One region of the Streptomyces sp. NPDC051180 genome, then DNA from elsewhere that is predicted to be linked to it. Evidence: riboswitches for the same ligand, from Rfam matches in the RefSeq annotation. Region 1 holds a riboswitch; each other region holds the start of a gene.

What was found. A riboswitch is a leader RNA that binds a small molecule or an ion and turns the genes downstream of it on or off. The one in region 1 is predicted to bind cyclic di-AMP.
Positions count from the first base shown of each region.
Region 2: it holds a riboswitch for cyclic di-AMP, as region 1 does, so the genes downstream of both, AB0424_RS15505 (M23 family metallopeptidase) here and AB0424_RS09000 (M23 family metallopeptidase) in region 1, are expected to answer to the same signal.
Region 3: it holds a riboswitch for cyclic di-AMP, as region 1 does, so the genes downstream of both, AB0424_RS26870 (transglycosylase family protein) here and AB0424_RS09000 (M23 family metallopeptidase) in region 1, are expected to answer to the same signal.
Region 4: it holds a riboswitch for cyclic di-AMP, as region 1 does, so the genes downstream of both, AB0424_RS02395 (LysM peptidoglycan-binding domain-containing protein) here and AB0424_RS09000 (M23 family metallopeptidase) in region 1, are expected to answer to the same signal.

Region 1 is NZ_JBFBBC010000003.1:478,847-486,420, forward strand. Features, by position in the region: gene AB0424_RS08985 (PLP-dependent cysteine synthase family protein) at 1-641, shown strand, start outside; gene AB0424_RS08990 (MFS transporter) at 638-1,864, shown strand; gene AB0424_RS08995 (PP2C family protein-serine/threonine phosphatase) at 2,048-3,205, shown strand; cyclic di-AMP (ydaO/yuaA leader) riboswitch at 3,407-3,553, shown strand; gene AB0424_RS09000 (M23 family metallopeptidase) at 3,565-4,674, shown strand; gene AB0424_RS09005 (aldo/keto reductase) at 4,771-5,715, shown strand; gene AB0424_RS09010 (PrsW family intramembrane metalloprotease) at 5,792-7,129, opposite strand; gene trmB (tRNA (guanosine(46)-N7)-methyltransferase TrmB) at 7,172-7,574, opposite strand, start outside.
Region 2 is NZ_JBFBBC010000007.1:173,954-181,527, reverse strand. Features, by position in the region: gene AB0424_RS15515 (pitrilysin family protein) at 1-864, shown strand, start outside; gene AB0424_RS15510 (pitrilysin family protein) at 861-2,258, shown strand; cyclic di-AMP (ydaO/yuaA leader) riboswitch at 2,458-2,623, shown strand; gene AB0424_RS15505 (M23 family metallopeptidase) at 2,636-3,406, shown strand; gene AB0424_RS15500 (GntR family transcriptional regulator) at 3,606-4,289, shown strand; gene AB0424_RS15495 (HPr family phosphocarrier protein) at 4,445-4,726, opposite strand; gene AB0424_RS15490 (GNAT family N-acetyltransferase) at 4,902-7,574, shown strand, end outside.
Region 3 is NZ_JBFBBC010000018.1:52,846-60,419, reverse strand. Features, by position in the region: gene eno (phosphopyruvate hydratase) at 1-570, opposite strand, end outside; gene AB0424_RS26870 (transglycosylase family protein) at 859-1,557, opposite strand; cyclic di-AMP (ydaO/yuaA leader) riboswitch at 1,561-1,732, opposite strand; gene AB0424_RS26865 (transglycosylase family protein) at 1,991-3,067, opposite strand; gene AB0424_RS26860 (cytochrome P450) at 3,186-4,445, opposite strand; gene AB0424_RS26855 (globin domain-containing protein) at 4,533-5,744, shown strand; gene AB0424_RS26850 (hypothetical protein) at 5,779-5,988, opposite strand; gene AB0424_RS26845 (nucleoside triphosphate pyrophosphohydrolase) at 5,985-6,944, opposite strand; gene AB0424_RS26840 (SurA N-terminal domain-containing protein) at 6,964-7,574, opposite strand, start outside.
Region 4 is NZ_JBFBBC010000001.1:537,405-544,978, reverse strand. Features, by position in the region: gene AB0424_RS02410 (alpha/beta hydrolase) at 1-384, shown strand, start outside; gene AB0424_RS02405 (hypothetical protein) at 593-1,189, shown strand; gene AB0424_RS02400 (phosphoribosyltransferase family protein) at 1,310-2,599, shown strand; gene AB0424_RS02395 (LysM peptidoglycan-binding domain-containing protein) at 2,593-3,462, opposite strand; cyclic di-AMP (ydaO/yuaA leader) riboswitch at 3,468-3,652, opposite strand; gene AB0424_RS02390 (hypothetical protein) at 3,993-4,622, shown strand; gene AB0424_RS02385 (phosphocholine-specific phospholipase C) at 4,672-6,696, opposite strand; gene AB0424_RS02380 (sugar isomerase) at 7,089-7,574, shown strand, end outside.

The sequences.
Region 1 (7,574 bases):
TCGCCGAACTGCTGCTGAGCCTCGACGGGGCCTGGTGGCCCGACCAGTACGGGAACCCCGACAACCCCGACGCCTACGCCGGGCTGGCCGCCGAACTCTCCGGCCAGCTCGACCGGATCGACGTGCTGGTCTGCGCGGTCGGCACCGGCGGCCACTCGGCCGGCATCTCCCGGGCGCTGCGCGCCACCGGCAGCCCCGCACTGGAACTCGTCGGCGTGGACTCCGTCGGTTCCACCGTCTTCGGCCTGCCGGCCGGGGAGCGGCTGATGCGCGGCCTCGGTTCCTCCATCCACCCGGCCAACGTCGACCACGGTGCCTTCGACGAGGTCCACTGGGTCGGGCCCGCGGAGGCGGTGCGGTCGGCCCGGCGCCTGGCCGCGCGCCAGTTCGCGACGGGCGGCTGGAGCGTGGGGGCGGTCGCGCTGGTCGCCGGCTGGCTGGCCAGGACCCGGCCGCGAGGGACCCGGATCGCGGCCGTCTTCCCCGACGGGCCGCAGCGGTACTTCGACACCGTCTTCAACGACGAGTTCTGCGCGGCGCACGGCCTGCTCGACGGGCCCGTGCGCGAGGAGCCCGCGGCGTACGAGCCCGGCGTGCGCGTGGACGGCTGGACGCGCAAGGTGCTGGAGCGGGTCCGTTGACCGCGACGAGCACGGCGCCCGCCGCCGAGGGGGGCGTGTGGCGGCAGAGCCGCTCCTTCCCGCCCGCGGTCCGGCTGCTCTTCGTCAACCAGCTGACCATCAACCTCGGCTTCTACATGCTGATGCCGTACCTGGCGGCGCACCTCGCGGACGGGCTCGGGATGGCGGCCTGGGCGGTCGGCCTGGTCCTGGGCGCCCGGAACCTGTCCCAGCAGGGCATGTTCCTCGTCGGCGGGGCGCTCGCCGACCGGCTCGGCTTCAAGCCGCTGATCGTGGCCGGCTGCGCGCTGCGGACGGTCGGCTTCGGGGCGCTGGCCTTCGCGCAGTCGCTGCCGATGCTGGTCGCCGCCTCGCTGGCGACCGGTCTCGCGGGGGCGCTGTTCAACCCGGCCGTGCGGGCCTGTCTGGCCGACGAGGCCGGTGAGGAGCGGCGGGTGGCGGCCTTCGCGCTGTTCCACGTGTACTACCAGGCGGGCATCCTGCTCGGGCCGCTCGTCGGGGTGGCCCTGACGGGGGTGTCGTTCCGGCTGACGTGCACGGTGGCGGCGGTGCTGTTCGCCGGCCTGACCGTCGTACAGCTGCGGTGTCTGCCCGTCCGGGCCGGGGCGCCCGCCGCCCGGGAAGCGGAGGCGCGGGGGCAGTTCCGCACGGTGCTGTCCCACCGGACGTTCTGGTTCTTCTCGCTCGCCATGACCGGCTCGTACGTCCTGTCCTTCCAGGTGTACCTGGCGCTGCCGCTCGCCGCGGACTCCACGGCGCTCACGACGGCGCTGTTCGTCGTCTCGGCGCTGGTCGCGCTCGCCGGGCAGCTGCGGATCACGGCCTGGTGCAGGCGCCGCCTGAGCCGGGAGCGGTGTCTGGTCCTCGGGCTCGTCCTGATGGGCGCGGCCTTCCTGGCCCCGGCGGCCCTGGGCCGGGGCGCGGTCGGGCTGCTGTCGTGCGCCGCGGTCCTGGCCGTCGCCAACGCGGTGCTCTACCCGTACGAGATGGACACCGTCGTCGCCCTGTCCCGGGGGCGCTGGGTGGCCACCCACTACGGGCTCTACAACACCGTGTGCGGGATCGGGATCACCCTCGGGAACCTGGGGACGGGCGCGCTGCTCGACGTGACCGGCTGGTCGGCGGTGCCGTGGCTCGCGCTGTGCGCGGTGGGTCTGGTGTGCGCGGCGGCCATGGCCCTGCTGGCGCGGGGCGGTCGGCTCGCCGCGGCGGCCGGGGACTGAAGGCGGGCGACCCCGTGCGGCCCGGCTACGCCAGTCGGCCGCACGGGGTCGCCCGCCGGTGCGGCGGCCGCCACCCTGGGAGGGCGCGGTGCGGGACCGCGGCCGGGCCGACCGGGCAGGAGAGCACAGGTGGGGCACCCCCAGGGCGGGACGGGCGGCGGGCGGCGCGACGGTGACGACGGCCTGGCGTACGGAGGCGCGCGGCGGTTCATCCGGGCGCTGCCGCCCCTGGTCATCGCGGGTGGCGTCGCCTACGACGTGGCGACCCCGGCGTCGTACACCGCGGCCCCGCTCTTCTCCGCCGCCCCGCTGATCGCCGCGCCGTTCTTCTCCCTGCTGACGACCCTGCTGACCGGGATCGCCGCGGTACTCGCCTCCGTGGGGCTGCACCTCTACAACGACACCGCGAGCGACATCCCGGGGCTGACGGAGACCCTGACCGTCCTCACCGTCTCGGCGCTGGCCCTCCTCGTCAACCGGGTGGTGCGGCGCAGCGGCGAACGGCTCGCGTCGGCGCGGGTCATCGCGGAGACCGCGCAGAAGGCGGTGCTGCCGATGCCCGCCGAGCGGATCGGCGGGCTGCAGTGCGCGGCGCGGTACGAGGCGGCGCAGGCGGACGCGTTCATCGGCGGCGACCTGTTCGCCGTCCAGGACACCCCGCACGGGGTGCGGCTCGTGGTCGGGGACGTCCGCGGCAAGGGGCTGGAGGCGGTCGAGGCCGTCGCCGTCGTCATCGGGGCCTTCCGGGAGGCGGCCGAGCAGGAGCGGACCCTGGAGGGCGTGGCGCAGCGGCTCGAACGGGCGCTGGCCCGGGAGGGCATGCGGCGCGACGGGCTCGACGCCTTCGAGGGGTTCACGACGGCGGTGCTCGCCGAGATCCCGCGCGCCGACGGCAGCGGCACCTTCGGCGGCTTCGTCCGGCTGGTGAACCGCGGGCACCCGCCCCCGCTGATGCTGTACGCGGACGGGCGGCTCGACCTGCTGGACCCGGTGGATCCGGCGCTGCCGCTCGGCATGGGGGACCTGGCGGCGTGGCCGGACCGGGCGGAGGCGCGGTCCTACCCGCCGGGCGCGACGCTGCTCTTCTACACCGACGGCCTGTCGGAGGCGCGGGACGCGGAGGGTGTCTTCTACGACCCCGCGGAGCGGCTCGCCGGCCGGCTCTTCCCGGGGCCCGAGGAAGTGCTCGACGCGCTGGTGGGCGACGTGCGGCTGCACACCGGCGGGAGGTCGACGGACGACATGGCGCTGCTCGCGGTGAGCCGGCCCGCGGAGGGCCAGCCGGAGCGGCGCCGGACCATGCCGGTGGTGCCGCCGGGCCGTCCCCGTCACCGGCCGTAGTCGAGAGGTGTCCCTGCGATAACAATTGACATAACGTCAGATCGAGGGGGTTTACGGGTTCCGTTCTGAGGTGGGGTCAACTCGGACCATTACCACCCAATTCGATGAACGATCAAGAGGAACGGCTTGGAATGGGGACCCCCTGTCTATTAACGTTCGATAACGCAGCGCGGTCGTCCCAGCCGTCGCAAGAGGCGGCACCGTGCGCACGCGCCGAATCCTGAAAAGGAACCGGGGAACCACCACTTGGGGTGAATCGGGCCTTTCGCACCTGTGCGACCGTGCCCGTAGGAGACCTTCCTGCTCCGAACCCGTCAGCTAACCCGGTAGGCGAGAAGGAAGGAAAGGAGCGCCCCTCAGTGGCGTCCAACACCCCCGCACCCGAAGCCCCCTTCGATGCCTTCGGTGGCGGTGCGGTTCCCGCCTCCCCGGACACCGAGTGGAACCCCACCGAGGGCTCCCTCCGCGCCGAGAGCCGCTCCGGCGGCCGGCACCGGGTCGTCAAGCAGCGCTCCAACTTCGCCCGCTCCTCCACCGTCCTCGGCGTCGGCGTCATCGCCGCGGTCGGCGCGGGCGGCCTCGCCACCGCGCAGGAGAAGCCCCCGGTCGCGATCTCGCTCCCCGACCTCCCCGACCTCGGTCTGCCGGACGCCCACGACCTCCCCGGCGTCGGCGACCTCCTCCCCGACGAGGACCCCGAGCCGGTCAGCGCGGCCCGCGCCAACCCCAACCCGCTCACCGCCGCCACCTACACCACCGCCGACGAGCCCACCGGCGGGGCCGACCAGGCCGCGAAGACCGCGACCGGCGCCTCCGACGCCGGCGAGGCCCTGCGCGCCCGCATCCTCCAGCAGGCCGAGCAGCAGCAGGCATCTGCCGACGCCGCCGACAAGGCCGCCGCGGAGGACGCCGCGGCCGAGAAGGCGGCGGCGGAGGCCGCGGCCAAGGCCGACGCGGCGGCGAAGGCGGCCGCCGAGGCCAAGGCGAAGGCCGAGGCGGAGGCGAAGGCCAAGGCGGAGGCGGAAGCCGCCGCGAAGGCCGAGGCCGAGCGCCTCGCCAAGCTCGCCGCGAGCTACTCGCTGCCCCTCTCCTCGTACACCCTCACCGCCTCCTACATGCAGTCCGGCTCGATGTGGTCCTCCGGCTACCACACCGGTCTCGACTTCGCGGCGCCCACCGGCACCCCGCTCAAGGCCGTCCACGGCGCCACCGTGAAGTCGGCCGGCTGGTCGGGCTCCTACGGCTACCGGATCGTGCTGGAACTCTCGGACGGCACCGAGATCTGGTACTGCCACCTCTCGTCGATGACCGTCTCCGCCGGCCAGAGCGTGGGCACCGGCGAGACCATCGGCCGCGTCGGCGCCACCGGCAACGTCACCGGCGCCCACCTCCACATGGAGGTGCACACCGCGGGCGGCGACGGCATCGACCCGGCGCAGTGGCTGCGCTCCAAGGGCCTCTCGCTCTGACGCTCCCACCGTCACGACCCGGCGCGGAACCCCCTGCGGGGTCCGCGCCAGTTCCCTGACGGAATAGGCCCGGTGACGGGAGCGGTTGATCCCTCCATGACCTCTCTCCGCCCGCTGGGCAGCTCCGACCTGCACGTCTTCCCCCTCGCCCTGGGCGGCAACGTCTTCGGCTGGACCGCCGACGAGGCCGAGTCCTTCGCCGTCCTCGACGCCTACGCCGCCGCCGGCGGCAACTTCGTCGACTCCGCCGACGTCTACTCCGCCTGGGCCGAGGGCAACGAGGGCGGCGAGTCCGAGACCGTCATCGGCCGCTGGCTCGCCTCCCGCGGCAACCGGTCCGACATCGTCGTCGCCACCAAGGCCGGCGCCCACCCCCGCTTCAAGGGGCTCTCCGCCCCCACCCTCAAGGGGGCCGCGGAGGAGTCGCTGCGCCGCCTCGGCACCGACCACATCGACCTGTACTACACGCACTTCGACGACGAGTCCGTCCCGGTCGAGGAGATCGTCACCGCCCTCGACCAGCTGGTGAAGGAGGGCAAGGTGCGTGCCGTCGCCGCCTCCAACATCTCCCCGGAGCGGCTGCGCGCCTCCCTCGACTTCGCCGAGGCCGAGGGACTCACCCGGTACGTCGCCCTCCAGCCGCACTACAACCTGGTCTCCCGCGAGACCTACGAGGGCCCGCTCCTGGAGACCGCCGAGCGGGCCGGGCTCGCCGCCGTCCCGTACTACGGCCTCGCCGCCGGGTTCCTCACCGGCAAGTACCGTCCCGGCGCCACCGTCGACAGCGTCCGCGCCGCCGGCGCCGGCGGGCACCTCGACACCGAGCGGGGCCGGGCCGTCCTCTCCGCGCTCGACGCGGTCGCCGAGGCGCACGGGGCCGAGCTCGCCACCGTCGCCCTCGCCTGGCTCGCCTCCCGGCCGACCGTCGCCGCCCCCATCGCCTCGGCCCGTACCGTCGGACAGCTGCCCGCCCTCGTCGCCTCCGCCGACCTCACCCTCACCGAGGCCGACCTGACCCTCCTCACCGAGGCGTCGGCCTGAACGACGGAGCCCGCGGTCCGGCACGTGCCGGACCGCGGGCTCCGCTCCGCCCCGGTCGGTCCCGGGACACCGGCGCTCAGCTGCGGTACGGGTTGTAGCCGCCGTAGTCCAGGTACTGCGGCGGCGCCCAGACGCGGCCGGTGGCGCGGGCCGCGTGGGTGAGGGCGGGGGAGGCGACGGCACGGCGCTGCCAGAGGTGGTGCAGGAGCTCCTGCTCGCGGGCGGTGAAGTCGGGGCCGGCCGTGCCGCGGCGGGCCCGGTCGCGGAGGAAGGCGAGGGTGGTCGCGAAGGACTCGTACTCGCCGACCGCGCGCGCCGCGGCGGGGCCGTACGTCCCGCCGGCGAAGGTACGGGCCAGCCGCCTGGCCCGCATGGAGGAGAGCGCGAGGGGCTCGGCGGGGGAGAGCCAGCCGGCCGCGGCGTACGCCGGGAGTTCGCCGGATATCGTGCGCAGCTCGCGCTGCCGGCTCCAGACGGCGAGCCAGGTCAGCAGTCCGAAGGCCGGGACCATGAGGGCGCCGTACACCGCGTAGAAGGCCCACGGGCCGCCGAAGGTGGCCGAGCCGTTCCAGGCGGCGTGCAGTCCCATGGCGAGGATCAGCCCGCCGAGCGGCAGCAGCACCTTGCGGAGCCGCTTGCCGCGCGGGGCGAGCGCGGCGAAGCCGAAACCGATGCCGGTGAGCACGGTGAAGAGCGGATGCGCGAACGGCGACATCACGACCCGGACGAAGAACGTCCCCGCGGTCACCATGCCGATGCCGGGGGAGCCGACCTCCTGGTCCTCGCCGAAGGCGGTGCCCAGATAGAGGATGTTCTCGGTGAAGGCGAAGCCGGTCGCGGTGAAGCCGGCGAAGACGACCCCGTCGACGAGCCCGCCGAAGTACCGCCGGCGGAAGAGGAAGAGCAGCAGGATCGCGGCTGCCTTGGCGCTCTCCTCCACCACCGGGGCGATCACCGTCGCCCCGAGGTTGTCGGCCGAGTCCGGATCGGCCGTGGCCGTGGCGATCCAGCGGACCGCGAAGGAGTTCGCCAGGATCGCGACGAGCGCGGCGGCGAAGGCGCCCCAGGCGAAGGCGAAGAGCAGGTTCTTCCAGGGCCCCGGCTCCACCCGGTCGAGCCAGCGGAACGCGGCCATGAGCAGCGGCACGGGAAGCACGGCGAGGCCCAGGCCGACGAGGAAGCCCTGGGTGCCGGTCTGCTCGCGGACCATCGCCAGGATGACCAGGGCGCAGAGCGCGAGCAGGGTGACGACGGTGATCGCCCGCACGACCCGGCTGCGCCAGAACGCGCGGCGGGGCCGGTAGCGCCACTGGGACCGGTCCGCGGCGGCCGGAAAGGCCGGCTCGTCGGTGTCCCGGTGCGGGACGGGCGCGGTGTCCTCGGGGGGCGGCTCGGCGGGGGCGGGATTCGACACGTGAGCGACCCTAACCACCCCCACCGACACCGTGCGAGGAGGTTACGCGCGCGGGACCCTGCGGAAGAGGAGGTCGTGCACGACGTGGCCCTTGTCCAGGCCCTGCCCCTCGAAGCGCGTGACGGGGCGGAAGTCGGGGCGGGGGGCGAAGCCGCCGTCCTCCCGCGTGTTCTCGAAGTCGGGGTGCGCGGAGAGGACCTCCAGCATCTGCTCGGCGTACGACTCCCAGTCGGTGGCGCAGTGCAGCACGCCGCCGGGCTTGAGGCGGGTCGCGAGGAGGCCGAGGAACTCGGGCTGGATCAGCCGCCGCTTGTGGTGGCGGGCCTTGGGCCACGGGTCGGGGAAGAAGACCCGGCAGCCGTCCAGGGAGTCCGTCGCGAGCATCTCGCGGAGCAGGATGATCGCGTCGCCGTTGGCGACCCGGACGTTGGTCAGGCCGTTGCGG
Region 2 (7,574 bases), on a different contig from region 1:
ACGGCGCTGGCCTACCCGGAGGGTCACCCCTACCACCACACGCCGATCGGCTCCATGGCCGACCTGGACGCGGCGACGCTGGAGGACGCGCGGAACTTCTTCCGCACGTACTACGCCCCGAACAACGCGGTGCTGTCCGTCGTCGGCGACATCGACCCGGCGCAGACGCTCGCCTGGATCGAGAAGTACTTCGGCTCCATCCCGCAGCACGACGGCAAGCGCCCGCCGCGCGACGGCTCCCTCCCCGACGTCATCGGCGAGCAGCTGCGCGAGGTCGTCGAGGAGGAGGTCCCGGCCCGCGCGCTGATGGCCGCCTACCGGCTGCCGCACGACGGTACGCGCGAGTGCGACGCCGCCGACCTGGCGCTGACGGTCCTGGGCGGCGGCGAGTCCTCCCGCCTGCACAACCGGCTGGTCCGCCGCGACCGCACGGCCGTCGCCGCCGGCTTCGGCCTGCTGCGCCTCGCCGGCGCGCCCTCGCTCGGCTGGCTGGACGTGAAGACCTCCGGAGGCGTCGAGGTCCCGCAGATCGAGGCGGCCGTCGACGAGGAGCTCGCCCGGTTCGCCGCCGAGGGGCCGACGCCCGAGGAGATGGAGCGCGCGCAGGCCCAGTTGGAGCGCGAGTGGCTGGACCGGCTCGGCACCGTGGCGGGCCGCGCCGACGAACTGTGCCGGTTCGCCGTGCTGTTCGGCGACCCGCAGCTCGCCCTGACGGCCGTGGACCGGGTCCTGGCCGTCACCGCCGAGGAGGTGCAGGCGGTCGCCGCGGCCAAGCTGCGCCCCGACAACCGCGCGGTCCTGGTCTACGAGCCGGTGGCCGCCGACGAGAGCGACAGCGACGAGGAAGAGGGAGCGGACCAGTGACCGACGCTGCCGTGTCTTTGACCAGCATGGACTTCCACCCGCAGCCGGCGCCGGGTGTCGCCAGGCCCTGGGCCTTTCCCGCCCCGGACCGGACGACGCTGGACAACGGTCTGACGCTGCTGACCAGTCACCGCCCCGGCCAGCAGGTCGTGGCGGTGGAGATCTTCCTGCCGGCCCCGCTGGACGCCGAGCCCGCCGGTCTCGACGGTGTCGCCACCATCATGGCCAGGGCGCTCTCGGAGGGCACCGACCAGCACAGCGCGGAGGAGTTCGCGGCCGAGCTGGAGCGGTGCGGCGCCACGCTCGACGCGCACGCCGACCACCCGGGTGTGCGGGTCTCCCTCGAGGTGCCCGCCTCCCGGCTGCCCAAGGCCCTGGGGCTGCTCTCCGAGGCCCTGATCGCGCCGGCGTTCCTGGACACCGAGATCGAGCGCCTGGTGCGCAACCGTCTCGACGAGATCCCGCACGAGACGGCCAACCCGGGCCGCCGCGCCGCCAAGCAGCTCTCCAAGGAGCTCTTCCCGGCCGAGTCCCGGATGTCCCGGCCGCGTCAGGGCACCGAGGAGACCGTCGCCGCCATCGACGCCGCCGCCGTCCGCGCCTTCTTCGAGGCGTACGTGCGGCCCGGCACGGCCACCGCGGTGGTCGTCGGCGACCTGACGGACGTGGACCTCGACAAGGTCCTCGCGGACTCGCTGGGCGCCTGGACCGGCGAGCCGGCCGAGCCGCTCCCGATGCCGCCGATCACCGCCGACGACACCGGACGGGTCGTCATCGTGGACCGTCCCGGCGCCGTCCAGACCCAGCTGCTCATCGGCCGGGTCGGTCCGGACCGGCACGACCGGGTCTGGCCGGCCCAGGTCCTCGGCTCGTACTGCCTCGGCGGCACCCTCACCTCGCGGCTCGACCGGGTCCTGCGCGAGGAGAAGGGCTACACGTACGGCGTGCGGGCCTTCGGGCAGGTGCTCCGCTCGGACGCCGGGGGCAACGGCGCCTCGATGCTGGCCATCAGCGGCTCCGTCGACACGCCCAACACCGGCCCGGCCCTCGCCGACCTGTGGCAGGTGCTGCGCACCCTCGCCGCCGAGGGGCTGACGGACGCGGAGCGCGAGACGGCCGTGCAGAACCTGGTGGGCGTCGCGCCGCTCAAGTACGAGACGGCCGCCTCCGTCGCCGGGACGCTCGCCGACCAGGTCGAGCAGCACCTTCCGGACGACTTCCAGGCCCAGTTGTACGCGCGGCTGTCGGAGACGGGCACGGTCGAGGCGACCGCGGCCGTCGTCAGCGCCTTCCCCGTGGACCGGCTCGTGACGGTGCTCGTGGGCGACGCGGCGCAGATCGCGGAGCCGGTGCGGGAGCTCGGCATCGGCGAAGTGACCGTCGTGACGGGCTGATTCCGGCCCTCGTGAGGCAACGGGAGGACCCCGGCGAGCTGTTCGCCGGGGTCCTCCCCTTTGTCCGTATTGAGGGCAACGGTGATCGTATGCCCTGTGGCATGTCTTACAAAAAGCCTGTCCGGTTGGTGATTGAAAGACGATCCGCATAGCGTCGGTGCGGCTGTTCGTCAGTTGCACGTGCCGCAGCCGCGGCATCGGACAGTCATCGCCGAGTCCCCGTCAGGCGCGAGCCTGGGGAGCCGGGGACCCACATCGAGTCCCTGGGGTGAATCGGACGCCTTCGTCTCGTGCGGAGGGGCCCGTAGGAGACCTTCCTGCTCCGAACCCGTCAGCTAACCCGGTAGGCGAGAAGGAAGGAAAGGACCAGCCCCTACATGGCGTTCACCCGTGCCACCGGGAAGCATCGTGGTCCGAGCCGGATGGCACGCCGCGGCGTGGGCATCGCAGGCGTCGCGACCCTCGCCACCACCGGCGTCATCGGAACCCTCGCTTCCCCGGCGCTCGCCGCCGACACGGACAACCGCTCCCCCGAGGACACCGGCCTCACCCAGGTGATCACCGAGGACTCCCTCGTGGACCGGATCAACGCCCAGGCCGCCGCCCAGGAGCGGGAGGCCGTCGAGGCCATCGCCAAGGCGAAGGCCAAGGCCGAGGCGAAGCGCAAGGCCGAGGCCCGCGCCAAGGAGATCCGGCTGGAGCGCGAGCGCGCCGCCCGCGAGGCCGAGCGCCGCCGCCTGGCCTCCTTCCAGCTCCCCGTCGCCGGCTCGTACATCTCCACCGGCTACAAGACCGGCGGGTCGCTCTGGTCCTCCGGCAGCCACTCCGGCGTCGACTTCCACGCCGCCTACGGCACGCAGGTCGTCTCCGTGGGCTCCGGCACCGTCGTCGAGGCCGGCTGGGGCGGCGCGTACGGCAACAACATCGTCATCAGGATGAACGACGGCACGTTCACCCAGTACGGGCACCTCTCCTCCATCGGGGTCCACGTCGGCCAGACCGTCGAGCCCGGCCAGCCGATCGGCGTCTCCGGCTCGACCGGCAACTCCACCGGCCCGCACCTCCACTTCGAGGCGCGCACGGGCGCGGACTACGGCTCCGACATCAACCCGATCGCGTACCTCCGCGCCCGCGGCGTCGCGGTCTGACCCGCACCGCCCGCGCATCGCGTCGCAAAAGCCCCGGCTCGTACTGAGCCGGGGCTTTTCGCTGTCCCGAAGCCGGTGACGTTCGCCAAGGATTCCTTCGGGGCATCGGAAATTCGGGCGCGCTGCAATAGAGTCGAAGATCAGGCGCAGAACAGGCGCCGCTCGAATTGTCTCGCGCGGACCAAGGCGGAGGTCGGATATGCGCATTCCCGCGCAGTCGGTATGCACGGCGATCCGGGACGACATCGTCTCCGGTGTCTACGAGCGGGGCAGCCGGCTGACCGAGGAACAGCTCGCCCGCCGGTACGGGGTCTCGCGCGTCCCGGTCCGCGAGGCCCTGCGCACCCTGGAGTCCGAGGGCTTCGTCCTCACCCGCCGGCACGCGGGCGCGCACGTCGCCGAACCGACGGAGCAGGATGCGGCCGACCTCCTCGACATGCGGTCGCTGCTGGAGCCCCTGGGGGCGGCGCGGGCCGCCCAGCGCCGTACCGACGCCCACCTCAAGGTCCTGCGGGGCCTGGTCAGGCTGGGGCAGGAGCGTGCCAGGCGCGGTCAGGGCGAGGACCTGCGCTCGCTGGGCGGCTGGTTCCACGAGACGCTCGCGCAGGCGTCGGGCAGCCCGGCCCTGACGGCGCTGCTCACCCAGCTGCGCCACAAGATCGCCTGGATGTACGTGGTGGACCAGCCCGCCCAGCCGGTCGAGGTCTGGTCCGAACACGGCGCGATCGTGGACGCGGTGGCGCGCGGCGACGCCGAGCGGGCCCGCGCGCTGACCGCGCTCCACGCGGAGCGCACCCTGTCGCTGCACCGCCTGAAAACATCGGGACGCGACCGTGTGAGGGTTTCGCAACATGTCGTCAACACGGCGAGCGTCCGGAATTAACGAAGTGGCCGTATACAAAGAACAGGAATTCGGTGGGCGCTGTTCGCGCTGCCCGAAATCGATCGTCCGGGAAAAGCGAAAGCCGTGACCGCCTCGATTTCGGCAGTCACGGCTTTGCGTGTGCGGAATCCGAAGGGATTCCACGGGGAAGCGGATCAGACGGTCTCGGGGAGCTCGTCGAGGCCCTCGGCCACCAGCTTCGCGAGACGGTCCAGCGCGACCTCGGCGCCGTCGGCGTCGGAGGACAGGACGATCTCCTCGCCGCCCTGCGCGCCCAGGCCGAGCACGGCGAGCATGGACGCGGCGTTCACCGGGGAGCCGTCGGCCTTGGCGATCGTCACCGGGACGCCGGAAGCCGTGGCGGCACGGACGAAGATGGACGCGGGGCGGGCGTGCAGGCCCTCGGCCCAGCCGACGTTGACGCGGCGCTCAGCCATGGTGTTGCCCTTCGGGTCTCAAGCGGGTTGTCTAGACCAGTCTCTCATGTGCTGCGTGGTGCTCGCGCCGACCTTCGGCCCGGATCGGACCGCCCTTCGGCCCTCCCTACCTTGCACGGCGCACACCCGCCGCGCGAGCGGTGCCGCGGTCGTGTCGCGGCCGTAGGCTGACCCCATGCAGAGCGCGTCGGAGCAGTCGGAAGCGGCGGATCGACCGGCCCCGCCGGAGCACGCCTACCCCGACCACTGGGAAGCGGACGTGGTCCTCCGCGACGGCGGCACCGCGCGCATCAGACCCATCACCGCCGACGACGCCGAGCGTCTCGTCAGCTTCTACGAGCAGGTCTCGGACGAGTCGAAGTACTACCGCTTCTTCGCCCCCTACCCGCGCCTGTCGGCCAAGGACGTCCACCGCTTCACCCACCACGACTTCGTGGACCGGGTGGGACTCGCGGCGACCGTGGGCGGCGAGTTCATCGCCACCGTGCGCTACGACCGCATCGACGACCGCGGGATGCCCGCCTCCCGGCCCGCCGACGAGGCCGAGGTCGCCTTCCTCGTCCAGGACGCCCACCAGGGGCGCGGCGTCGCCTCCGCCCTCCTCGAACACATCGCGGCCGTGGCGCGCGAGCGGGACATCCGGCGCTTCGCCGCCGAGGTGCTCCCCGCCAACAACAAGATGATCAAGGTCTTCACGGACGCCGGCTACACCCAGAAGCGCAGCTTCGAGGACGGCTCCGTCCGGCTCCACCTCGACCTCGAACCCACCGACCGCTCCCTCGCCGTCCAGCGTGCGCGGGAGCAGCGCGCGGAGGCCCGCTCCGTGCAGCGGCTCCTCACCCCCCGCTCCGTCGCCGTGGTCGGCGCCGGCCGGGCCCCCGGCGGCGTCGGCCGGACCGTGCTCCGCAACCTGATCGGGGCCGGCTTCAGCGGACCCGTGTACGCGGTGAACGCCGCGCTCACCGACAGCCCCGCCGAGCTCGACGGGGTCCCCGCCCACCCGTCCGTCGGCGCCATCGGCGCACCGGTGGACCTGGCGATCGTCGCCGTCCCGGCCGAACGCGTCCCGCAGGCCGTCGCCGACTGCGGCGAGCACGGCGTCCGGGGCATCGTGGTCCTGTCCGCCGGATACGCGGAGAGCGGCGCCGACGGCCGGGAGCGCCAGCGCCGACTCGTGCGGCAGGCCCGCTCGTACGGGATGCGCATCATCGGCCCCAACGCCTTCGGGATCATCAACACCGCGGCCGACGTCCGGCTCAACGCCTCGCTCGCCCCGCAGATGCCCGCCGCCGGCCGCATCGGGCTCTTCACCCAGTCCGGCGCCATCGGCATCGCCCTCCTCGCCGGGCTCCACCGGCGCGGCGCGGGCCTCTCCTCCTTCATCTCGGCCGGCAACCGCGCCGACGTCTCCGGCAACGACTTCCTCCAGCACTGGTACGACGACCCCGGCACCGACGTCGTCCTCCTCTACCTGGAGTCGATCGGCAACCCCCGCAAGTTCACCCGGCTGGCCCGCCGGACCGCCGCCGTCAAGCCGGTCGTCGTCGTCAAGGGCGCCCGGCACAGCGGCAGCGCCCCGCCCGGCCACCGGGTGCCGGTCACCCGCATCCCGCACGCCACGGTCTCCGCGCTGCTCCGCCAGGCAGGCGTCATCCGCGTCGACACCGTCACCGAACTCGTCGACGCCGGACTCCTCCTCGCCGCCCAGCCGCTGCCCGCCGGGCCCCGCGTCGCGATCCTCGGCAACTCCGAGTCGCTCGGCCTCCTCACCTACGACGCCTGCCTGACCGAGGGGCTGCGGCCGCTGCGCCCGCTCGACCTGACGACGGCGGCGGAGCCGGCGGACTTCCGCGACGCCCTGGCGGCGGCGCTCGCCGACGAGACGTCCGACGCCGTCGTCGTCACCGCGATCCCCTGGGTCGGCGAGAACGGCGCCACCGAGTTCGGCGACGGCGAGGTCCTCGCGGCCGCCCTCCGCGAGGCCGTGGCCTCGGCGTCCGCGCCCACCAAGCCCGTCGTCGTCGTCCACGTCGAGATGGGCGGTCTCGCCGAGGCCCTCGCGGTCGCCACGAGCACCCGCCCGGCCCCGCCCGGCCGTGACGGCGCGAGCCCCGCCGCCGCCCGACCGGAGGCGACCACCCCGGACGCGACCCCTTCGGCCGCCACGCGATCCGAGGCCGCAGCCGGACCCGCCGCCGGACCCGCGACCGCCGGCCCCTCCGCTGCGCGCCCCGGAAGCGACGTACCTCACACGAGTACGCCCTCCGGTACGGGGGCCGCCACCCGTTCGGACCTGCCCGCCGGTGCGGAGGAGACGCCCCTCGCCCCTCCGGCCCCGGCCGCCATCCCGGCCTATCCCGCCGCCGAGCGCGCCGTGCGGGCGCTGGCCGAGGCGGTGCGGTACGGACAGTGGCGGCGCCAGGCGGCCGAACCCGGCCGGGTGCCCGAGTACGAGGACATCGACGAGGCGGGGGCCGCCGGGCTCATCGCGCGCGTGCTCGGCGACCAGCGCGCCGACGACTCCGACTCCCGGGGTGTGACCCTCGGCACCGACGAGGCCGGGGAGCTGCTCGCGCGGTACGGCGTCGCCGTGCGGCCGACCCTGCCGGCGCCCACCCCCGACGCCGCCGTCGCGGCCGCCGCGCGCCTCGGCTACCCCGTCGCCCTGAAGACGACCGCGCCGCACCTGCGCCACCGGCCCGACCTCGGCGGCGTCCGCCTCGACCTGGCGTCCGAGGAGCAGCTCCGCACCGCCTACGCCGAACTCACCGAGGTCCTGGGCAAGCCGGAGGAGCTCCAGCCGGTCGTCCAGGCGATGGTGCCCCGGGGGGTCGACACCGTCGTCCGC
Region 3 (7,574 bases), on a different contig from region 1:
GGTGTGGTAGATCTCCGCACCCCAGCGAAGGGCCTCGGAGAAGGACTCCGCGCCGATCGGGGCGATCATGAACTCCTGGATGTCCACGTTGGAGTCGGCGTGCGACCCACCGTTGAGGATGTTCATCATCGGGACGGGCAGCAGGTGCGCGTTCGGGCCGCCGAGGTAGCGGAAGAGCGGCAGGTCGCTGGCCTCGGAGGCGGCGTGCGCGACGGCGAGGGAGACGCCGAGGATGGCGTTGGCGCCGAGCGATCCCTTGTTCTCCGTGGCGTCCAGGTCGAACATGGCCTGGTCGATCAGGCGCTGCTCGGTGGCGTCGTAGCCGACGAGCTCCGGGCCGATCTGCTCGATGACGGCGAGGACGGCCTTCTCGACACCCTTGCCCTGGTAACGGTTGGGGTCACCGTCGCGGAGCTCGATGGCCTCGAAGGCACCGGTGGAGGCACCGGACGGAACGGCAGCACGACCGGTGCTGCCGTCGTCGAGGCCGACCTCGACCTCGACCGTGGGGTTGCCTCGGGAGTCCAGGATTTCCCGGGCTACGACGACGTCGATGGACGGCACGAGCATCTCCTTCTGGGATGTGACGCTGGATGTGACGCAAGGTCGGTGCAGGGTCGCTTGGCCTTGCGACAAGAGCCTAACCGGCTCGGGGGCTCCCGCCCGCCGGGCGCCCGCACCCTGGGACGAAAAAGGACCCAAGGGCAGGTATTACGGGACGAAGGGCCTCAGATCTACTGGGTGGTAACCGCCTCCGTGTCCCGAACGCCCTCCCTCTGACACGGCGAAACCCCGGCCCGGCGTGCACGGGGGAGGGCACGTCGGACCGGGGTGGTCACCGCGGGAGGGTCGCCGGGCTCACTTGAGGTGGAGCTGCTGGCCCACGTAGATCAGGTCGGCGTTCTCGACGACGTCCTTGTTCAGGTCGAAGAGCTTCGCCCAGCCGCCCTGGACGCCGTGGTCCCGGGCGATGGTGCCGAGGGTGTCACCGGGCTTGACCCGGTACTCGCCGTCACCCTGCTTGACCGTCTTGCCGGCCGGGGTCACGACGGTCTTCGCGGCGGTGGCCTTCCGCGGGGCCTGCGCGGCGGTGGCCTTCTTGGGGGCCTGGCGCTGCTCGCTGCGGGTGGTCGGCTGGGTGGCCTTGCGCTCGGGGGCGGGGGCCGTGGTGCCACCGGTGTAGGTGGTGCGGGAGAGACCCACGCCGCAGCTCGGCCAGGCACCCTTGCCCTGGCCCGCGAGGACCTTCTCGGCGACGGTGATCTGCTGCGACTTGGACGCCTGGTGGGCGTTGGGGGCGTAGGCGGTGCCGCCGTACGCGGCCCACGTCGACGACGAGAACTGCAGGCCGCCGTAGTAGCCGTTGCCCGTGTTGATGGCCCAGTTGCCGCCGGACTCGCACTGGGCGACCCGGTCCCACTCGGCGCCCGTGGCGGCCGAGGCGGTGCCCGCGGTCATCAGCGGGGCGGCGACGGCGACACCGGTGACGCCGACGAGCGTGGCGACCTGGGTGGCCTTGGAGGGACGACGGTGTTTGCCCTTGCCGGAAAACAGCATGGAGATTCTCCTCACCGACGCCTGCGAGGTGAGCTGTCGGGTTCGGGCCAATGAGTTGCCCGGCCGCGTGTCCTTGCACGCGACTTCACCCCAAGCCGGTCGTCGGCCGTCTCTCGACGGCCGGGGCCGGCACTTACCTTGGGTCCCCCGCTCCTGCCTTCGGCGCTGACGCGACGACTGTTCCCATCGACCGACGGCAGGATTCGGCGTTTCGGTCGACGGGGCCCGCGGTGGCGAGCGGTTAAGACCGTAGACACAGACCCACCGGAAGTTCAAAGAGGCGCATTGCGGAAATTTCGCCCCTCCTTGCCCTCCGGCGGGGGGTGTTTGTGCAGGTGAGAGGTGACGGAGGCAAAGGTCACGGGCAGGACACGCCAGTTGGGGCGAAGAGACCCATGTCTCACTTGCCCAGAACCGGACATTCAGTCCCGAACTACCCTTCGGCCGTGACCGGATCCACCGTCAGTTCGAGGCTCTGACCAGGCAGGATCAGGTCCGGATCGGCGCCCACCGTCTGGCGGTTGGCGTCATAGAGGGCCGTCCACCCTCCGGGCAGTTCGTTCGACTGCGCGATATCGGACAGGCTGTCGCCGGGCCGCACGGTGTACGCGTCCGAAGTGTCCGCACTGTCCTTTGCGCCCGAATTCTTCGCGGCGTCGGTCGCCGGCGTCGAGGTGGAGGCGTCCGCCAACTCGTCCGTGGGCGAGGCATGCTTGCCGGATTCCGGTGAATTGCCCGCCTTGTCGGTTTCCTCCGGAGCGGCGTCGCCCCGATGCTTTCCGGACCCGGGGGCCGTCGACGACCCGTCACCCTCCTCCACTCCGGGGGAAACGGGCATACCGGGCGTAACAGACGTGTCGGGCGTGACCGGCGTCGTGGGCGTGCCCGGCGTCGTGGGCGTGCCGGGCGTGACGGGCACGCCGGGGGTGACGGGGACCGTCGGGGGAAGCGAGGCGTTCGGGTCCTCCGGGACGGCCGGCGCGGTGGGCGTGGCCGTGGCGGTCTTCGGCGTCTGGGCGTGCCGGAAGGAGCCGGCGGAGCCCGACGGGGTGCCGTCGGTCCGGTTGGACTCGGCGACGGGACCGGTGGGGGCCGTGGGGACGGAGGTCGGGCCGGGGTCCACCCCGGTGGCCTTCCCGTCGTTCGTCAGCCCGGCGATCGGCGCGCAGGTGGCCCACTCGGTGCTGCCCTTGGCAAGAGCCTTCTCGGCCACGGCGATCTGCTGGGCGCGGCTGGCGAGGTCGGGGCTGGGGGCGTACGCGAGGCCGCCGTTCCGCTCCCAGCTGTCCTGGGTGAACTGGAGCCCGCCGTACATCCCGTTGCCGAAGTTGGCGCTCCACTGGCCACCGGACTCGCACTCGGCGACCCGGTCCCAGGTGGCCGCGTCGGCGGCGGATGCGGAGCCCGTGGCGAGCAACGGCAGCGCCATCGCCGAACCGGTGACACCGGCGGCGACGACGATGGCGGGGGCCTGACGGGGGCGACGGTGTCGTCCGTTCCCGGAACGCATAGGAGCGCCTTTCGCGTGACGGCTGAGACTGCCGGGAAACGTAGCGGTATTCGAACGCTCATCACAAGTCGGTCGACCCGCGATCACGCGAAGATCACATTTCTGATGCGAAGTCAGTTCACGGGCGGGGAACGGACGGGGAGAATTCCACCGGAAGCGTGCGCAATCCACGCATGATGAGCCCGCCACGCCACCGCAGTTCGTCCGGATCGACGGCAAGTCGCAGATCCGGCAGGCGCGTCAGCAGCGTCGCGAGCGCCGCCTGGCCCTCCAGCCGCGCGAGCGGCGCGCCCAGGCAGTAGTGGATGCCGTGCCCGTACCCCAGGTGCTGGTTGTCGCGCCGGGCGAGGTCGAGCGTGTCCGGCCCGTCGAACCGCTCCGGGTCCCTGTTCGCGGCGGCCAGGACGACGAGGACCGGGTCCCCCGCCGGGATCTCCTGCCCGCCGACGGTCAGCGCCCGCGTCGCGTACCGCCAGGTCGCCATCTCCACCGGCCCGTCGAACCGCAGCAGTTCCTCGACTCCGGTCTCCAGCAGCCCCCGCTCCCCCGCCGCGAGCGACGCCTGGAGCCGCTCGCGCTCCGCGGGGTGGCGCAGCAGCTGGTAGACGCCGTTGCCGATGAGGTTGACGGTCGTCTCGAAGCCGGCGAAGAGAATGATGAAGGCCATGGCGGCGGCCTCGTTCTCGGTGAGGTGCTCGCCGTGGTCGGACGCCCTGATGAGCCCCGAGATGAGGTCCTCGCCGGGCTCCCCGCGCTTGCGGTGGATCAGCTCGGCGAGATAGCCGCGCATCTTCTTCACCGAGCGCGCGACGCCGCCGCGCGGCCCGCCGCCGTGGCGGATCATCATCCCGGCCCAGTCCCGGAAGTCGTCCTGGTCCTCCGGGGGCACGCCGAGGAGGTCGCAGATCGCGTAGATGGGCAGCGGGAACGCGAACTCGTGGATGAGGTCGGCGCTCCCCCGCTCCGCGAAGGAGTCGATGAGCCGATCGGTCAACTCCTGTACGCGGGGCGCGAACTCGGCGACCCGGCGCGGGGTGAACGCCTTCGACACGAGCCGCCGCAGCCGGGTGTGGTCGGGCGGGTCGATGTTGAGCAGGTGGGTCATCAGCTCGGCCTTGCGCTCACCCGGAATGCCCGTCTTGCCCTTGGCGTGCGGGGACTCCTCGTGGTGCGCGGGGTTCTTGGAGAGCCTCTGGTCGGCGAGCGCCTGCCGGGCGTCGGCGTACCGGGTCACGAGCCATGCCTCGACGCCGCTGGGCAGCGTCGTCCGGTGCACGGGCGCGTGCTCCCGCAACCAGGCGTAGGCGGGGTACGGATCGCTGGCGAACTCCCAGGTGAAGAGCTCGGGGGCGGGGGCGGGGCCGGGGGCTGTGCTCACGCCACGACCGTACAGGTCCGCCCCGGACGTCACGTTCGTGGAGAACCTGTGATCAAGGGGTGCAGGTCGTGCCCTAGATTCATGCCGGTGGACCCTCAGCTGCTCAGAGCCACGTTCGCCGTCGTCGAGAGACGCGCCGAACACGCCGTCACCTTCTTCTACTCGCACCTCTTCTGGAACAACCCCGGGGTGCGGGCGCTCTTCCCCGAGGAGATGCAGCCGCAGCGCGACCGGCTCTTCGCGGCGCTCACCCATGTGGTGACGCGTCTGGAGGACCCCGGACTCGCCGGCTACCTGGGCCGGCTGGGCCGCGACCACCGCAAGTTCCTCGCCTCCCCCGCCCTGTACGCCGCCGTCGGCGAGAGCCTGCTCGCCGCGTTCGCGCACGCCGCCGGCGCCGCCTGGACGGTGGAGGCGGAGAAGGCGTGGTCCGAGGCGTACGGCCACATCGCCGAACTGATGCTGGCGGGCGCCGACGAGGCGGCCGCCGCCGGGGAGCCGGCCTGGTGGGACGCGGACGTCGTCCGCCACCGGCGCCACGGCGAGGACCTCGCCCTCCTCACCCTCCGCCCCCGCCGCCCGCTCCCCTACCTCCCCGGGCAGTACGTCAGCGTCAGCTCGCTGCGCGTGCCCCGCGTCTGGCGCACGTACTCCCTCGGCAACGCGCCCCGCCCGGACGGCACCGTCGACCTGCACGTCAGCCGCATCGCGGGCGGCGCGATGAGCACGGCGCTCGTCGAGGAGACCGGCCAGGGCGACTTCCTGCGGCTCAGCGCCCCCGGCGGCGCCCTCACCGCGCGGACGCCGCCGGGCGGAGTGCGCACCTACATCTGCGCGGGCACGGGCTGGGCACCGGTGAAGGCCCTCCTGGAGGAGGCCGCGGCGGTCGAGCCGGACCTCGAGGGCCGGCTCTTCGTCGTGGCCCGCGCCAAGGAGTACCTGTACGGGCGGCCGGACGTGGAGCTGCTGAAGGAGCGGCTCCCCCGGCTGCACGTCACCTACATCACCTCGGCGCCCGGCCGGCGCCGCGACCAGGCCACCGAGCGGCTGGTCCAGGCCCTGCGCGCCTGCGGCCACTGGCAGGCCCACGACGTCTACCTCGCCGGGCCGCCGGCCTTCCTCACCGAGGTCGCCGAGGTCCTGGAGGAGCTGGGCACCGACCCGGACCGCGTCCACCACGACACCCTGCCGACCGTCGGACGCTTCGCCACCCGGCCCGGCACGACGGCCGAACGCCTCCTCGGCCCGCCCCAGGTCCTCTGGCACGACCCCGAGGCCCGGGCCCCGCGCCCCCGCTGAACCGGGTGCCGGAGCCGGGCGCCGGAGCCGGGTGTCAGACCCGCACCGAACCCCGCGCGCGCGTGCGCCAGAAGGCGAACCGCACCAGGTCCACGGCGCACCCGACCGCGACGACCGCGAAGACGGTCCGCGCCCACCACGGGGTCCCGCCGCTCGCCGCCTCCCAGCCGAAGAACAGCGTCATCAGGGCCGTCGTGCCCGGCGCCTCGGCGCACCGGGGCCGCCGTCCCCGGGCTCCGCTCACAGCCCCTCCGCCGCGCGGATCGCGTCCCGGTAGGCACGGCCCGCCGCACGCAGCGCGGCCTCCGGATCCACCCCGGACTCCTCGGCCCCGGCCACCAGGGCCAGCAGCTCGTAGCCGATCCCCTCGCCCTCCGGCAGCGGCACGTCCAGACCGGCCGTCCGCACCCGGCCCGCCAGCTTCGCGGCGAGCGCGAGCCCCGGCTGGCCGAGCGGCACGCCGTCGGTGACGGACTCCCGCCGCTTCTCGACGGCCTTGGTCCGCAGCCAGTGCGCCTTGACCTCCTCGGGGGTCTCGGCGGTCTCGTCCCCGAAGACGTGCGGGTGCCGGTGGACCAGCTTCTCGACGAGCGTCGCCGCCACGTCGTCCACGGAGAACGGCTCCTCCGGGTCCTCCTCGGCGATCCGGGCGTGGAAGACCACCTGGAGCAGGACGTCGCCGAGCTCCTCGCGCAGGGCCTCGCGGTCGTCGTCCTCGATGGCCTCGACGAGTTCGTACGCCTCCTCGATGCCGTACTTGGCGAGGCCCTTGTGGGTCTGCCGGGAGGACCACGGGCAGGAGCGCCGGATGCGGTCCATGACCTGCACCACGTCGAGGAGGCGGGCGCCCGGCAGGTCGTAGGAGCCGGGCAGCAGCTCCAGGTCGGGCATGGTGTGCCGGCCGGAGCCGGCCAGCCGGGCGAGGCCGTCGGTCAGCGCGCGGTCGCCCTCGCCGGAGGGCAGCAGCAGGACCGTGCGGCCCCCGGCGCAGTCGGCGACCAGCTCCTCGGCCGTCGGCACGGCGTGCTCGACGGCGACGCCGGCCTCGCTCAGGTACGGCAGCTGGGGGTGGTGCTCGTCGGGGCAGAGCACCCGGTCCGCGGTGCGCAGCGCCTGCCAGGCGGGCCAGGACAGCAGTCCGGGCGCCACGCGGTGGCTGGCGGTCAGCAGGACGATGCGGCCGGGGCTCTGGGAAGTCACCCCTCGAACCTACCCGGACTCAGGCACCGGCCTCCACGGCGGCCGGGTCCTGGCTGACCTGGCGGAGCCAGGGCGTGGTGGCGGCGGTCAGTCCGCCCCGGCTGGAGTCCCAGGCGCCGTAGCGCGGGTTCACGTCGATGGCGAGGGCCGCGGAGGCGGCCGAGTAGACGTCCGTCCGCTTCTTCTGGCCCTCGGCGCTGTCGGTGAAGCCCAGCTTCTCGGCGATCTTCAGCATGAGGACCTCGTGCCGGATGAAGCCGTCGATCTGGTCGGGCGCCACGCCCCGCTGCTGCAGCAGGATCGCCTCGAAGCGCTCCTCGCCGCCGTTCTCGCGGGTGTAGGCGGTCCGGGTCTGCTGGATGTCGGCCCGGGTGGCGGTGATGCCGTTGTCCGCGGCGACCTTCTCGATGATCCGGTCGATGATCAGGGCGCTGAGCTTCTGCCGGCCGAGGTCGCCGGTGGACCTGAGCAGCTCGGCCGACTGCTCCGAGGACGCCTGTGCGGCCCGCACGTCCTTCACCTGGGCCTGGAGGCTGGAGACCTCGATCCGTTCGCCGCCGACGACGGCCGCCGCTCCTGGGTGGGCGTCACTGCCACACGCGGTGAGGAGGGGGGCCGCGGCGAGGAGCG
Region 4 (7,574 bases), on a different contig from region 1:
TGGGAGCTCTTCGCCGGTGCGGCCGAGGCGCCGGCCAACCGGCGGGCGATCATCGACAACACCACCGGCGGCCGGTACGACGACGCGTGGCTGGGAACGCTCGTCGACCGCTCCGTGGGGCGCTCGAACGCCCGCGCCTTCCGCGCCTATCTGGACTCCTGGTCCCGCACCGACTTCCACGAGCGCGTCCGCGACAACCCGACGCCCGTCCTCCTCGTCGTCGGCGCCCACGACCCGGCGCTCGGCAGCGACGCCATGGAGGCCACCTGGCTGCGCTGGTACCCCAACGCGCGCCTCGAAGTGCTGAAGGACGCCGGCCACTACGCGCCCGAGGAGACCCCGGAGGCGCTCGCGGAGGCCATCGAGGCGTTCCTCGCCGCCTGACGGGAGCCCGCCGCTCCCGCGGTGCCGAGCCGGCGCGCCGACGAAGGTCCGCTCCGCGGGGGCGGCGCGGTCCCGAAAGTCATCCGAAGGTCGACCGGACGGACGACTTTCGAGGACAGCGATGGGGTGACGCTTCACGTGATCATCGTGGCCACGACGCCACGGGACGGCCCGCGGCGGACCGTCCACGATCGGCAGGAGCCACCCGATGGGCCTCGCGCAGTCGCAGCACCGCTTCCTCGTCCGGCAGAAGGTCACGCCGATGGCCAACCGCTACCTGGTGCACACCGTGGGCCCCGACGGCGAGGAGGCGGAACTCGTCGCGTTCGCCCACCAGAAGAGAATGGCGCTCAAGGAGCACGTCACCTTCTACACGGACGAGTCCCGCCGCCAGGTCCTCTTCACCTTCAAGGCCCGCCAGGTCCTCGACGTCGGTGCGACCTACGACGTGCACGGCGCCTCCGGCACCCGGCTGGGCGGCTTCCGGAAGGACTTCGCCGCCTCCCTGCTCCGCAGCACCTGGCACCTCGCGCAGGAGGGCGCGACGGCGGAGACCACGGGGTGCGAGCGGCATCAGGGCGTGGCGCTGCTTCGGCGGGTCTGGGAGTTGCTGCCCTTCACGGACCTCATTCCCTTCGTCGTGCCGTACCACTTCGACTTCGCCCGGGCCGGACGGTCCGTCATGTCCGTCGACAAGCGCTTCGGTCTGCGCGACCGGTACGTCCTGGAGATAGCGGACCCCGAGCTCGACCGGCGGCTCGCGATAGCCCAGGCCGTCGCTCTCGACGCCCTGCAGTCCCGCTGACCCGCGGCCGCCGACCCCGCACCGCCGACGCGTCTACCCTGGGAGGAGGGGCAGGGGGCGGGGCACGCCGCTCCTCCCCGAGCCCGGGCCCGGGCCGCGCGGGCGGAAGGGCGGCGGATCATGTTCTTCAGCGATCGCACCGACGCCGGTCGGCAGCTCGCCGGCCGTCTCGACCACCTCAAGGGCCAGGACGTCGTGGTCCTCGGTCTGCCCAGAGGCGGCGTCCCGGTCGCCGCGCAGGTCGCGGAGGCCCTCGGCGCCCCGCTCGACATCTGTCTCGTACGCAAGCTGGGCGTCCCCCGGCAGCCGGAACTGGCGATGGGAGCCCTGGGTGAGGGCGGCGTGCGGGTGCTCAACGAGCGGGTGCTGCGCGATGCCGGGGTGGACGACCGGGGTCTGGCCGCCGTCGAGGAGGAGGAGCACGCGCTGCTCGACGAGCGTGCCCGCCGCTATCGGGGCAGCCGGGGGTCGCTGTCCCTGCGGGGCAGGACGGTCGTCGTGGTCGACGACGGGCTCGCCACGGGGGCGACCGCGCTCGCGGCCTGCCGGGTGGTACGCGCCAGGGGCGCGGCCCGGATCGTGCTGGCGGTCCCGGTGGCACCGCGTGGCTGGACGGCTCGGCTCGGGGGAGAGGCGGACGAGACCGTCAGCGTCCACGAGCCGGAGGTCTTCTACGCGATCGGACCGTTCTACCGGGACTTCACCCAGACCGCCGACGCCGAGGTGATCGCCTGCCTCGACCGCAACCGCGCCGCGCGGCAGCCCGCGGTCCGGGACGCGGAGGTGCGGATCCCGGTCGCCGGCGCCATGCCGGCCGCGGGGCTGCTCGCCGTGCCCGACGGAGCCGTCGGCATCGTCCTGTTCGCGCACGGCAGCGGCAGCAGCCGGCGCAGCCCGCGGAACCGGGCGGTGGCGCGGGAGCTCCACCGGGCGGGTCTCGGGACCCTGCTGTTCGACCTGCTCACGGAGGCGGAGGCGGGCGATCGGGAGCTGGTCTTCGACGCGCCGCTGCTGGCCGGCCGGCTGGCGGGGGCCACGGAATGGCTGGCCGGGGAGCCGGTGGGCGCGGGTCTTCCGCTGGGCTACTTCGGTGCGAGCACGGGAGCGGCCGCCGCCCTGTGGGCGGCGGCCGCTCCGGAGAGCCCGGTGAGTGCCGTCGTCTCGCGCGGCGGCCGACCCGATCTCGCCGGTGACCGGCTGGCCTCGGTGCGGGCACCGACCCTGCTGGTGGTGGGTGGCGAGGACGCGTCGGTGCTGGACCTCAATCGGCGTGCCCTCTCACGGCTGCGGTGCGAGAACCGGCTGGCCGTGGTGGAGGGCGCCACCCACCTCTTCGAGGAGAGGGGCGCCCTGGAGGAGGTGGCCGGGCTGGCCGCCTCCTGGTTCACCGCGCACTTCGGGGGTCAGTAGGCGCCGTTGACGTTGTCGATGGAGCCGTAGCGGTCGGCCGCGTAGTTGCAGGCGGCGGTGATGTTGGCGACCGGGTCGAAGAGGTCCATGGACGTGCCGGGCACGTGGTAGGCGAGGAAGGTCGGCTCGATGACCTGGAGGAGGCCCTTGGAGGGCGTGCCGGCCACAGCGTTGGAGTCCCACAGGTTGATGGCCTGGGGGTTGCCGGAGGACTCGCGCATCACGTTGCGGAGGATGCCGTCGTACGAGCCGGGGATGCCGTGCTGGCCCATGATGGCCAGCGACTCGCGGATCCAGCCGTCCAGGTTGTCGGCGTAGTTGGTGGCGGCGACGGGCGCGGCCTTGGCCGGCGCGGCGGCGGCCGGAGCGGCGGCGGAGGCACCCGTACCGGTGGAGGCCGGGGCCGCCGCACGGCGCTCGGAGCGGCTCGCCCGCTCGGTCGTGGCGGCCTTCTTCGCCTTGGGCGCGGCGGCCTCGGCGGAATCCCGACGAAGCGTCAGTTCGAGCCCGGGGTGAATAAGTGACGGATTGTCACCCACGGCGGTGCGGTTGGTCTTGTAAAGGCCCTTCCAGCCGCCCTGAATTCCCTTCTTCTGGGCGATCAGGGAAAGCGAGTCACCGCTGACGACCGTGTAGGTGCGGGCTGCCGCGGGGGCTGCCGGGGCCTTGGCGGCGGCGGGCGCGGCCGCGGGGGCGGAAACCGTCCGGGCGGCGAATTCCGGGGCGCCCGAGACGGGCGCGGCGCCGGCGACGGCCGGGGTGATCAGCGGGAGGGCGAGGGCGACGCCACCCGTGCCGACCAGAGCGAGGCTCTGGGAGACGGGACGGCGACGGGGGCGGCGGTGCTTACCGTGAGCAGGCATGACGGGATTCCTCTCCGGCGCCTGCGGGGTGAGCTGTCGGGTTCGGACGGGAGCTGTCCGGCCGCGCGCACGCGGCTGCACCCCGAGCCGTTCCGGAATCCGGGCCGGCGTATTCGTGGGTCCCCCGCTCCTGCCGTCGGGTGAAAAGGGAGGTATTTCGAGCAGTGGCAGGATTAGGCGATCCGCTCGAATGGAGGTGACCGTAGGCCAGTAATGCGACGGATAACAAGAGGACCGGGTCGTCCTCCGCAGTAAAAGGATCACCGAATTCACGGAATTCAAGATCGACCGGCTCTCCGGTGCGGCTAACTTCCTTATGCCCCATGGCTCGCACGGATTCCGGCCGCCGTGATCCCGGTCGGGGAGTGAGTCGCGTCACCAGGGTCTCAATGTCCGAATATGCACGGTAATTCTGTTAATGGGGGAGTGGGTGGAAAAGCCCCCTCCGGCAGGCGGGCACTCAAGGGCAAAAGTCGCAAAACCGACATTCGTCATGAAAGATGGATCCACCCCGACCGAGGAGCCGCTGGATGTACCCCGTCACCTCCACCTCCACCCCCCGGCTCAGCCCCGACGCCGTCGACCACGAGGGCGCCGCGCTCCACGACAGCGCCGCCTGGCAGCGGATCGTCGCCGACTGGGCCACCGACGAGCCCCTCGCCTCCGCCGGCTCGCCCCCTGCCGTCGAGAGCTGGCGGGATCTCCTGACGGTGCCGGTGGAGCGGCTGGTGTCCGACGCGCTCGACGCGCTCCCGCCCACCCTCCCGGCCGAGCGTCGGCTGCCCGGCCGCGTCGGGGCCGCCCTGCCGGACCGGCTCCACGTCTGGCGCCGCATCGGCAGGCCCGAACTGCGCCCGTCGGTCCACCTCGGCTACGCACGCCTGGTGCTCACGGAATGGGGCTGGCAGAACGCCCCGTACAAGCTGCGGGACAGGCGGGGGGCCCGCTGCGTGTGCGGCGCCCTGCTCGCCGCGCACCGGCTCGGCCACGGCGGCGCGGACACGATGAACGAGGCGGCGGCCTGGATCATGACCGAGCTGCGCTCGCGGGGGTGGCACGACCTGATCGGACCGTGGAACCGGGCCCCCGGCCGAACGGCCGACGAGGCCGTGGCCCTGCTCGACGCCACCATCGACAGAGCCGCACGGGCCGGCCGCTGACCGCCCCGCCGGTGTGCCGGGCTGCCCGCCCGGCACACCGGGGACCGGGTCAGCCGGTGACGCTCGGCGCCCCGGTCTCGATGTGGCCGGTGTACCGGCGCGACCAGGTCCCGTCGATGTCGGCGAGGAGGGTGAAGTCGTACCAGCCGCCCTGGTACGCCACCGCGTTGAAGAAGTCCTCACGGCTGGAGTTCGCGGGGACGGTGTACGTCCACGGCCCGTCGGTGCGGTAGGCGTTCGAACGGACGGTGAAGGTGACCGGGCCCCCCGAGGAGTTGGTCATCCTGAACCACAGGGCCGTCTTCCCCGTGCCCGGCTCGGTCGCGTACCGCGCCGCGACCTCCACCGCCTTGCCGGCCTTGGAGGCGTCGCCGATGAAGCGCCGCAGGAAGCGGTTGGGGCCCATCATCGAGATGTCGTACTTGCCGGAACCCGACCCCAGCCCGATGTTGAAGTAGTCGGACGCCGTGCCTCCCGGGTCGACGGTGTACTGCCAGGCGGCCGTGTCGCGGTACTGGTGCGGGTGGATCGAGAAGTGCGCCGGGCGCCGGGCCTCCGTCCCCTGGTTCGTCATCGAGAACCAGGCGAGGATCTTGCCCGCGGCCCCGAACTCGAACCGGTCGAGGTTGCCGTTGACCTGGTACGGCACGGCGCGCGCCGGGCGGGTGCCGGACTCCTGCGCGGGCAGCGCGTTGTTCTGGGGCGCCGGGTTCGGCATCGGGCCGCACGTCGCCTGACCGATGACCTTCGCCGTGGACGGGAGTCCGGCCGGCACGCCGTAGACCGGGTTCGCGAAGTCGAACACGCCGGTCAGATCCCCCGCCACCTTCCTGCGCCAGGCGCTGATGTTGGGGCAGGTGGCCGGCGTGCCGAGGGCGGCCGTCCAGGTCTCCATGAAGCGCAGCACGGAGGTGTGGTCGAAGACCTCGGAGCTCACCCAGCCGCCACGGGTCCACGGGGACATGACAATCATGGGGACGCGGAAGCCCAGGCCGATCGGGGTGCCGTCGAGGTACTCGCCGGGCGTCCCCGGCGGAGCGACCGGCGGCGGCACGTGGTCGAAGAAGCCGTCGTTCTCGTCGTAGTTCAGGAAGAGCACCGTCGAGTCGAAGACCTCGGCGTCGGCCGCCAGCGCCCGGTAGACGAGATCGACGAAGTGCGCGCCGTCGCCGGGTGGAGCGTAGGGGTGTTCCGAGAACGCCTCGCTGGCGACCACCCACGACACCTGCGGCAGCGTGCCCGCGAGGACGTCGGCGCGGATCGCGGCGGCGATGTCGTCCGGGGTCGAACCGGTCACCTTGGCGACCGAGCCCATGCCGCGGTCGTACAGCGGGTCGCCGGGCCGCGCGTCGGCGAACTTCTTGAAGTACGCCAGACCGTTGTCGCCGTAGTTGTCCTGGGCGTTCTGGTAGACCTTCCAGCTCACTCCGGCCCGCTGGAGCGCCTCGGCGTACGTCTCCCAGGTCAGGCCCGACTCGTCGCCTCCGTCCTTGCTGGAGCCGTCGATCTTCCCGCTCCACAGGAACGTGCGGTTGGGACCGGTGGCGCTGAGGGCGGAGCAGAAGTACGCGTCACAGATCGTGTAGTGGTCGGCGAGCGCGTGGTGGAAGGGGATGTCTCCGCGGTCCAGATGGCCCAGGGAGCGGGTGTTCCCCACGCCCGTCACCCAGTTGTCGAGGCGTCCCTTGTTCCAGGCCGCGTGCTGCGAGGTCCAGCTGTGCGGCAGGTCGCCGTTGCACTGCGCGAGGGTCTCGCCGTCGACCCCGCCGGCCGGCGGGGTGTCGCTCAGCTTCCAGGGGTAGTGCCGACCGCCCCAGTTCGGCTGGTTGAACATGCCCCAGCCCCCGGGCAGGTTGCCCGCGGCGCGGTCGCCGAATCCGCGGACGCCGCGGAGGGTGCCGAAGTAGTGGTCGAAGCTGCGGTTCTCCTGCATGAGGATCACCACGTGCCGGACGTCGGTGAGGGTGCCGGTGGCCGCCGTCGCGGCGGCCGAAGCCCGCGTCGGCGGCAGCGCCGCACCCGCCATGAGCCCCGCGCCGATCCCGACGAATCCCCTGCGGCTGATGGGAAGCATGCCCCGCCTCTCGTGTCACGGTGTGCCCCAGCGGCACGTCGGACACATGATGGGGGAGGCGAGCTTAAAGGTATACGGCTGTGCCGTAATTACTGGGTTAACAGCCGGAGGCCAGGGAGATCGGGGCCTGGATTGGTCCGTTGTGAAACCAATGACGCCAGACGGCCATCATGTTCACGCCGGACTCGGCGAGCTGGACGGCCGTCTTCGGCGGCGCGCCAGGCTGACCCGGACACGCTCCGCCCCTCCTTGCCGCCGGTGCCGGCGTGCGCCGATCCAGGTCGTCGGGTGGGGCGTGGTATCTGGAAACGCACTGCATGTTTCTGCTTGAATGAGCATTACTTCAAACAGAATCACTCATCATCGCGCACCCTTCTTGCAAGGAGCTCCGCATGGCCACCACTCGCACCTCCCTGGAGATCGCCTCCCAGCCGGCGACCTGGCGCCAGGCGGCCCGCACCCTGCCCCAGCACGCCCCCGCCCTGCCCCGGCGAGGCGAGCGGGTCGCGGTGATCGGCTGCGGGACCTCCTGGTTCATGGCCCTGGCCTACGCGGAGCTGCGCGAGTCCGGCGGACACGGCGAGACCGACGCCTTCGCGGCCTCGGAGTTCCCCTTCGGTCGACGCTACGACCGGGTCGTCGCGATCACCCGTTCCGGCACGACGAGCGAGGTCCTCGCGGTCCTCTCCCGTCTGCGCGGCACCGTGCCGACGGGTGCCGTGACCGCCGATCCGGCGACCCCGGTCATGGATCTCGCGGACGCGGTCGCCGTGCTCGACTTCGCCGACGAGGAGTCCGTCGTCCAGACCCGCTTCGCCACCACGGCCCTCGCCCTCCTCCGCGCCCACCTGGAGGCCGAGGACGCGCTGCCCGACGGG